DNA from 4 places in the Fusibacter sp. QWL-12 genome. Region 4 is predicted to be linked to each of the others. Evidence: predicted binding sites of a transcription regulator. Region 4 holds the regulator's gene; each other region holds the start of a gene.
The links. The regulator Rex, encoded in region 4, represses fermentation and respiration genes when NADH is low (regulators of the CRP and FNR family bind a similar motif). The targets are predictions, from matches to a motif close to ATTGTTAANNNNTTAACAAT.
Positions count from the first base shown of each region.

Region 1: a site for Rex is predicted at 895-914, ahead of AC4PID_RS15770 (DUF5692 family protein). Genes of this name have one in related genera too.
Region 2: a site for Rex is predicted at 1,183-1,202, ahead of AC4PID_RS07610 (acyl-CoA dehydrogenase). Genes of this name have one in related genera too.
Region 3: a site for Rex is predicted at 1,130-1,149, ahead of AC4PID_RS00390 (flavocytochrome c). Genes of this name have one in related genera too.

Region 1 is NZ_CM178745.1:3,279,114-3,281,325, forward strand. It holds gene AC4PID_RS15765 (PQQ-dependent sugar dehydrogenase) at 1-714, opposite strand, end outside; gene AC4PID_RS15770 (DUF5692 family protein) at 935-1,846, shown strand; gene AC4PID_RS15775 (aconitate hydratase) at 2,135-2,212, shown strand, end outside.
Region 2 is NZ_CM178745.1:1,510,852-1,513,063, forward strand. It holds gene AC4PID_RS07605 (electron transfer flavoprotein subunit beta/FixA family protein) at 1-6, opposite strand, end outside; gene AC4PID_RS07610 (acyl-CoA dehydrogenase) at 30-1,169, opposite strand; gene AC4PID_RS07615 (hypothetical protein) at 1,293-1,679, opposite strand; gene AC4PID_RS07620 (substrate-binding domain-containing protein) at 1,697-2,212, opposite strand, start outside.
Region 3 is NZ_CM178745.1:67,771-69,982, reverse strand. It holds gene AC4PID_RS00395 (HD-GYP domain-containing protein) at 1-1,006, shown strand, start outside; gene AC4PID_RS00390 (flavocytochrome c) at 1,217-2,212, shown strand, end outside.
Region 4 is NZ_CM178745.1:1,409,395-1,411,606, forward strand. It holds gene AC4PID_RS07120 (acetyl-CoA C-acetyltransferase) at 1-893, opposite strand, end outside; gene AC4PID_RS07125 (redox-sensing transcriptional repressor Rex) at 1,021-1,659, opposite strand; gene abc-f (ribosomal protection-like ABC-F family protein) at 1,869-2,212, shown strand, end outside.

The DNA.
Region 1 (2,212 bases), 1.9 Mb from region 4:
CAGTAAACTGTTTAAATTTTGAGCATTGTTATTTGGGTCGCCACTAGAACCACCATCTCCACTGGCGATGTAAAGATAGCCATCTGGTCCAAAAGCAAGATGTCCTCCATTGTGGTTGGAATAAGGCTGTTGATAGGTCAATAGGATTAATTCAGAAGTCAAATCACCCACGAATCGATCTTCATTAAGTGTTGAAAATCTTGAGATGATTGTACCGGTACGATCGGTATAATTTACGTAAAAATACCCATTCTCAACAAAGTTTGGATCAAGTACAAACCCCAACAGACCTTTTTCATTTGCATTATTACTGATGATTTGACCTAAATCGATGAAGATTTCAGGACTTGCCATTGATTCATCACTTTTAAACCAAAGAATCTTACCCCCTTTTTGGACGACAAAGATAACATCTTCAAAATAAGTTGTATAGAGTGGTAAGTTGAAAGTGTAGTTAGAGTAGACTTTTTCAACTTGATAGGATTTTGGTGAAAATTCTAAATCGTATATAGAAGGCTCTGTTACGACTTCAGTTGTTTCTTCAGTTGTTAGAACTGTTGTTGATTCACTTGTGATTTCTGCTGAAGTCATGGATTCACCATTAGCAGAAGGTGTATTAACGTCTTCAGTCGTCGTTCTATCAACTTGTGTCGAACAAGCAGATAGAATGATTGCAATAGCTATATAAAATATTAATATGAGATTTCTTTTCATTTTTTTCTCCTTTCTATTTTAACTCTTATACCCAATGAGAATAGATTTCAATATGACAGTGAGGTTAAATCAATCGAGTAATTTTACGATACAAACGGTATCTCTTTGTACTATTTCTTAAGGAACTGCAATAGATTAATTGCTTTCTAATCGTAGAGTGGTAAAATTAGTATTGGACTTATTGATAAAAAAATAACAGAGAGAAAAAGGGGGAAGTATAATGTTTTTATTTGAATCTATACCTTGGTATAGTGCCATTATGTGGTTTGTTGTTTTAGGTGGTTTAATTGGATTAAATGAACTTGCAAGATTGAACAAATGGATTTCATTAGGACTTTTTTTAGTTTTACCAATCATACTTACGATTTTTGTGTGGCCAAAGACAGCTGGTGAAGGTACAAGTGTTGGCACTTGGTTTCACTGGGCAAAAGTTTATTCTGCACTAGCAGGATGTTTGGGTTTCTTAGCAATTCGTCATATTAAAGGCGCAGCGAATAACAAATGGGTATTGTTTTTTCCAGCGTTTATTTTGGCAATCAACATTATGGAAGCAGTGGTCAGAGATTTTCAATGTTATAGCTTCAATGGTTTGATCGATGGTGTCGTCATTATTGGTGGACCTTGGAATATAATGAATGGGATTGCAGGTATCTTAAACATCATCACAATATCAGGATGGATTGGCATTACCATCGGCAGAGATAAAAAGAAAGATATGCTATGGGCAGATATGCTATGGTTCTGGATCATCGCATATGATTTATGGAATTTTGCATACGTCTATAACTGTGTTTCTGATCATGCCTTTTATGCAGGTGCAGCACTCTTGATATCGTGTACCATTCCAGCCTTCTTTATTAAAAGAGGTGCGTGGCTACAACATAGAGCGCAAACACTTGGCTTTTGGATGATGTTTGTTATGAGTTTTCCTACCTTTGTCGATACTTCAAAGTTTGCTATTAAATCTTCGCATAATGAGACCGCTCTATTTGTTATCAGTTTCTTAGCGCTAGCAAGCAATGTTGCGGTATTTATCTATCACTTTGCTAAGGTCATTAAATATAAGAGAAATCCAATTCATACAGAAGTTCATAGTGATTTAGCTGCATTTAAAGAAGTGAAAATGAGCTAAAAAGTAAAATGAGCTAAAAAAGTGAAAAAAGATTTTAAATCGACGTTAAAGACGTGCCATTAGGTACGTCTTTTTTATTTAGCCACAATCTTGCTTGTGGTAAAATCTGTGGACTCGATGTCCGAAGATTTTTATTTCGCTTAACTGGTTAAAGTTTATTTTATATAAATTAATTTTGATGTTCTAAGTGAATTGACAAGTGAAATTCAAATGCGTATAATCGTATACAATAATACGATAAATGAATTTTTCAAATTGTATACTTGCAAAAATGGAGGGACTTATTCGATGAACTTAACATTGAAATTATTGAGTAGTCATCTGCTCGAAGGTGAATTAAAAACAGGAAATGAAGTGAAATTAAGG
Region 2 (2,212 bases), 100 kb from region 4:
TTTCATCGTTTTCCCTCCATTTACACAGACTATTTCAATTCAGCTGCTGAGATAACCATTCTTTGAACTTCACTTGTACCTTCATAGATCTCAGTGATTTTCGCGTCTCTCATCATTCTTTCAACTGGGTATTCACGGGTATAACCGTAACCACCATGTAGTTGAACCGCTTTAGTCGTAACTTCCATTGCAACTTCTGAAGCATATAGCTTCGCCATTGCTGCATCTTGAGAATAATTCATCTTTTTCTCTTTTTTATACGCAGCGCTGTATACCAAAAATCTTGCCGCTTCGATTTTGGTTTTCATGTTTGCAATTTCAAATTGTGTATTTTGGAAGGCAGCAATAGGTCTGCCAAATTGTTTTCTTTCTTTTACATATTTAACAGTTTCATTATAAGCGCCTTGAGCAATTCCAAGAGCTTGTGCTGCAATACCGATACGACCACCATCAAGGGTCATCATTGCAACTTTAAAACCTTTACCTTCACTGCCAAGCATGTTTTCTGCTGGAACTCTACAATCTTCAAAGATGAGCTCACAAGTACTAGAGCCTCTAATACCCATTTTTGCTTCTTTCTTACCAATTGTAAATCCTGGTGTGCCCGCTTCAACGATAAACGCTGAAATGCCTTTTAAGCCTGCAGAACGATCTGTCATAGCGATTACGATGTAAATATCTGCATAACCGGCATTTGTGATAAAGATTTTACTTCCGTTAAGGATGTAATAATCGCCATCACGAACTGCAGTTGTTTGTTGACCTGAAGCATCTGTTCCTGCATTTGGCTCTGTGAGACCGAATGCGCCGATTTTTTCACCTTTAGCAAGTGGTACTAGGAATTTTTGTTTTTGTTCTTCTGTACCAAATTCATAGATAGGTGCTGCACAAAGTGAAGTGTGTGCAGATAAGACAACTGATGTTGTGCCACATGCTACAGCAAGCTCTTCTACAAGGTTGATGTACTGCCAGTAAGTACCACCTGCGCCGCCGTAGTTTCTCGGAAATGGAATACCCATCATTCCGAGGTTTGCCATTTTTTTAACAGTTTCTGCTGGGAATCTTTCTAAATCATCTATTTCCGCAGCGATTGGTTCTACCTCATTTTTTGTAAACTTTCTGAACAGTTCACGCATCATGAGGTCTTCATTTGTCATTTCAAATGTCATTTTTGTCCCTCCGTTTGTTAATAATTTAACTTTGTAAAGCAAAAAAAATAAACTATCCCCATGACAATAGTTTAACACTAATACCTAAAAAGTCAAAGGTCATAATTCATTTTTTTAGTAAATTCACGGAATTTTAACAAACTTCAAAATGATTAACATAACGACTAAAACAAATGCAATATATAAGTAACTTCGAAAGCGATTAAACTTAAACATTCCCTTATATGGGTTGTCATAAAGTTTCTTATTTCTAAAAGAAAGATCGTCTTCAAAAACGTGATAAAGTGATTCATGAGTTGAGATAATTGCCTTAACTTCACCCGTATAATACGCATTAGCAACTTCATAATCCTTTAGTGGCACAAGTAGTCTGTATCCACCGCCTGAAATTGGCTCAACACGTGTTCTTATACCATTTTCAGCCATGTCTTTTTCAAAGTCTAAGAAATAAGTCTCTGAGGTTGCATCTTTTCTTACATCTAACTCCTGCCATTTATATAAATGTTCCATATAGCCTCCTCACCTCACTACTGTACTTTATAGACACTATTTGAAATGCGCTCCTTGACGTTTTGTCTGTAGCCCAACCAATCGATCATCTGTAGGATTTGATTAATGCTTTTATCGGCATTGAAATAGTAGATACTTCGAACCGGCATAGTAGTTTGCGTCGTATCAATCTGCATCGCGTATGCTACTGCTCTTTCTGGATTGGCGCTTAGCCAAATACAAGCACGGTAATAAGCATTGCTAAAAGCAGCCACCAAATCCGGATAAACCTCATAAGCGTCTTTTTGTACGATGACTGCTAGCTGATAGTCTTCCACTTCATCAAGGGTGACATAGTTGTTGTATTGCTCAAATTTTGGATTATCGAGATAAACTTCTTCAATCATCAACAAGTCATTTGCATTTGTTTGAACCATATTTTCCATTGTATCAATATAGGATAATGTGTAATCTCGATCTAGTATTAAACCTTTTAAGGCAAGGTCATGTGTTAGTCTTTTTATAGATGAAGAATACACGCCTTGATAACCAGA
Region 3 (2,212 bases), 1.3 Mb from region 4:
ACCACATGAGGAGCTCGGTGCAAAGATGCTAGAGGGTTTCAAGCCTTTTGAACGCGTTTCTAAGATCGTTCGGCATCATCACATTATTTATTCTGAGGTGATCGATGGCAGCATAGATGCAGATGAAGTGCCTTTTGAATGTTATCTGCTTAACTTATCTGACCGCATCGATGTGTTGTCACTCAGATACGCTGAAGATGAAAACAAACTCTATCAAATTAAAATGGAAATTGAAAAACGCTTTGGTAAGGTGTTCAATCCATTACTTAAACCGACGTTTGATGCACTCGTCTCTAGTGAGGAATTTTGGGAGAACATTGAGAGCGAAGCTTATGGTGAACTATTATTTTTATCAATCGATGACCAGTTCCAAGAAATAACACGTGAGGATGTCAACGAACTGGCAGTGATCTTCGCCAAAATTGTCGATTTAAAAAGCCATTGGACATCGACGCATTCTCAGACGGTTGGAATGCTGGCAAATAAGATCTGTAGAATGATGTCACTGACTGAAGAAGACTGCTTCGACATCACCATAGCAGGCTATTTACACGATATTGGTAAAGTTTCTGTGCCGACTGAAATTATAGATAAGCCTGGCTATTTGGATGACAATGAGTTTAAAACCATGAAATCTCATGCGTTATATACCAATATTATCCTGAACTCAATTCATGGATTTAACCGAATCACTAAGTGGGCGTCATCACATCATGAAAAACGCGATGGTTCTGGTTATCCAAGAAAGTTAAGTGAAAACCAGTTTGATATTCAAATGGACATATTGGCTTATGCAGATATTTTCTCAGCACTTACTGAGGATCGCCCTTACAGAAGTGCACTTGGAAAAGAAGAGTTAGTTGAACTGCTCGCTACATATGCACCAGAAAAATTATCGATGGAGGTCTACCAAATTATTCTAAACAATATCGATGAACTCTTTGAATTTGTTCAAAATTTAAAGGCTTGGGCAGGCAGTCAAATGTGTCTCTTAACGTTAAAGTAAAAGATTTAATGCAAACTTTATTAATAAATACATGTCCTAAAGTCTAAAGTAAGTGATGATCATCACTGTTTTAGACTTTTTTTCATGAACTAAATGAACAAAAAGATTCAATATGACCAGAATATTGATAAAGTATTATCAAATTTATATACTCCATTTGTAGATCAATGAATTAGAGTATAGAACTCTAAAGACAACATGGAGGATAAAATGAGAAAGAGCTTAATCTGGGTACTCATTCTTACAATGCTTACAGTGGGTGCATTAGCAGGCTGTAGCAAATCAGAAGAGACAATTAGTGAAGCAATTTTTAATGCTGGTACTTATGAAGGTGAAGGTCAAGGACATGCAGGCGTTATAAAAGTGTCTGTGGTTGTTTCTGAAACTGAAATCGAGAAAATTGAACTAGTAGAATTTCACGAATCAGAGTTTGCAGTTGATCCTGCAAATCAATTATTAGATAAAATTCTTAAAGCAAACTCAGGCCAAGTAGATGGCATAGCTGGTGCGAGTTTAACGTCTAAAGGTGTTTTAGATGCTGTAAATGACGCGTTAGCAAAAGCTTATGTTGAAGGTGCGAATCAAGCCATCGAGACAACTGAGTCTGAAAAAGAAGCTGTTAAATTAGAAGATAGAGAAACAGACATCGTTATCATTGGCGCAGGTGGTGCTGGCTTAACCGCAGCTATAGAAGCGACACAAAACGGTGCCAAAGTTATCGTCGTTGAAAAAATGCCTATGGTAGGCGGTAATACAAAATACGCAACAGGTGGACTCAATGCTGCTGAAACAAGTGTACAAAAAGAAAAAGGCATCGATGATACAGTTGCGATCTTCATTGAAGATACAATGAAGGGTGGCGGCAATTTAAACAACCCTGATCTTGTAAGAGTCCTTGCAGAAAACTCAGCAGGTACTGTGGATTGGTTAATGAGCTTAGGCGCAGACTTAACCGATGTTGGTAGAATGGGTGGCGCTAGTAAAGATAGAACACATCGTCCAACAGGTGGTGCACCAGTAGGTCAGCACATCGTTGACGTATTATATGCAAAAGCACAGGATCTTGGTATTGAGATTTTGTTAGAAAGCAAAGTCGTTGAAATTATTGGCGATAGCAATGCTGTAAGTGGCGTTGTAGTAGAGTCAGCAAATGGTAACTTCAATATTAACTCGAAAGCAGTTATCGTTGCTACAGGTGGTTTCTCA
Region 4 (2,212 bases):
TTAGTAGCTGGTACTGGTCCGATACCCATTATTTTAGGATCAACGCCTGCAGAAGCATGAGATACAATTGTACAAAGTGGTTTTAAACCAAGTTCATCTGCTTTTTCTTTGCTCATAACAATTACACAAGAAGCACCATCGTTGATACCAGAAGCATTTCCTGCAGTAACACTACCACCGTCTCTTTTGAACGCCGGTTTAAGTGCTGCTAATTTTTCTACTGAAGTTTCTTTTATATATTCATCTTGATCAAAACGAATTGGATCCCCTTTTCTATTTGGTAAGAAAACAGGAACGATTTCGTCTGCAAATCTACCATTTGCTCTTGCAAGTGCTGCTTTTCTTTGTGAGTTAAATGCCAACTCATCTTGTTCTTCACGAGTTAAGCCCCACTGAGCAACGATGTTTTCAGCCGTCATACCCATATGGTAGTTGTTAAATGCTTCCCATAAGCCGTCCATTACCATAGTATCATATAACTCGCCATTGCCCATTCTTTGACCCCATCTACCACTTTTGATAACATATGGTGCCATGCTCATGTTTTCTGTACCGCCTGCAATCACCACATCATTAGCACCTGAAACGATTGACTGGTATGCCATAGACACAGCCTTAAGTCCAGAACCACAAATCATGTTAATCGTCGTACATGGTACTTCTACTGGATAACCGTTGTTAATCCATGCTTGGCGTGCAACGCCTTGACCGTATCCCGCTTGGATAACAGAGCCTAAGATAACCTCATCTACGCTCTCAGGTGCTACACCTGCTTTTTCAAGTGCTGCTTTAATGACAGTTGCGCCAAGATCAGCTGGTTTGATGTCCTTTAAAGAGCCACCAAAAGAACCGATCGCAGTTCTCATTGCACTTACAATTACTACCTCTTTCATTTGTTGTTACCTCCCTGATTTTTTATCCCTATAATTTTGTGACAATCCCTATCTTACATTTTATCAAAAAAAAAGAATTAGGTCATCCCTAATCCTTTTGTTTCACTTTAATATTCTGTTAAATTATTTATATTGCTTCATTTGATTCTTTTAAGAAGTAAGATACAGTTAGTAAATTGTCAATCAAATGAATGTTTTCTACTATAATATTACTCTTAAGTTTTAAATCTACTGGCGCAAAGTTCCAAATTGCTTTGGCACTTGTTCTTTGAATTTTATCAGCTACGTCTTGTGCACCATCTCTACTTGTACAAATGTAAACAATTTCAACATTATGTTCATTTACAAATGACTCAAACTTATCCATATCAAGTACTTCTACATTGTTGATTTTTAGTCCAATCACCTTTGGGTTAACATCAAACATCGCTTGAAGCTTAAAGCCAAGGCGATCAAAGCTTGAATAGTTTGCTAATGCTTGTCCCAAGTTACCTGCGCCAACGATAACAACATTATATGGTCTTGTTAAGCCCAATATTTTTCCAATTTCATTATACAAATCTTCAACGTTATAGCCATAGCCTTGTTGTCCGAATCCACCGAAATTATTGAGATCTTGTCTAATTTGAGATGCAGTGAAGCCGATCATTTTGCTCAACTCTTTAGAAGAGATTCTCTTTATGTCATTATCAAGTAATTCCTTTAAGTATCTATGGTACTTCGGTAATCTTCTAATTACCGCAACTGAGATATTTTTATCCTTCATACATCCACCTCATCACCAATTTATGTTATTAAAATTATAGCACTTTCGCAGAAAGAATGTCAAATATATAACAAGGCGTTTAGCCTCTCGAATCTCTTTTTATTTTATATGATTTACGTTATAATATCTAGTGACTTAGTAATAATTTTTTCACAAGTTAAAAATTTACTCGTATCTAGTATCACGAACACAAATGAAATGAGGATAACATGATCGCACTTTCTTGTAACAACTTATATAAATCATATGGCATCGACAGTATTTTGGAAGACATTCAATTTACAGTTAATGTTCAAGATAAAGTCGGTTTGATTGGTGTTAATGGTGCCGGTAAAACGACACTTATGAAAATATTAATGGGTATTGAAACCAAAGATGAAGGCGATTTATTTGTCGGTAAGGATTTGGTCGTTGGCTATCTTGAGCAAAATACAAGCTTGGACATATCTGAGTCCATCTTTGATTATTGCGAAGCTGTTTTTGAGGATATCTATAAAATAGAGCACGAAATGCGTGCTCTCGAGCTTCTTATGGCTACCGATCATTCTGAGTC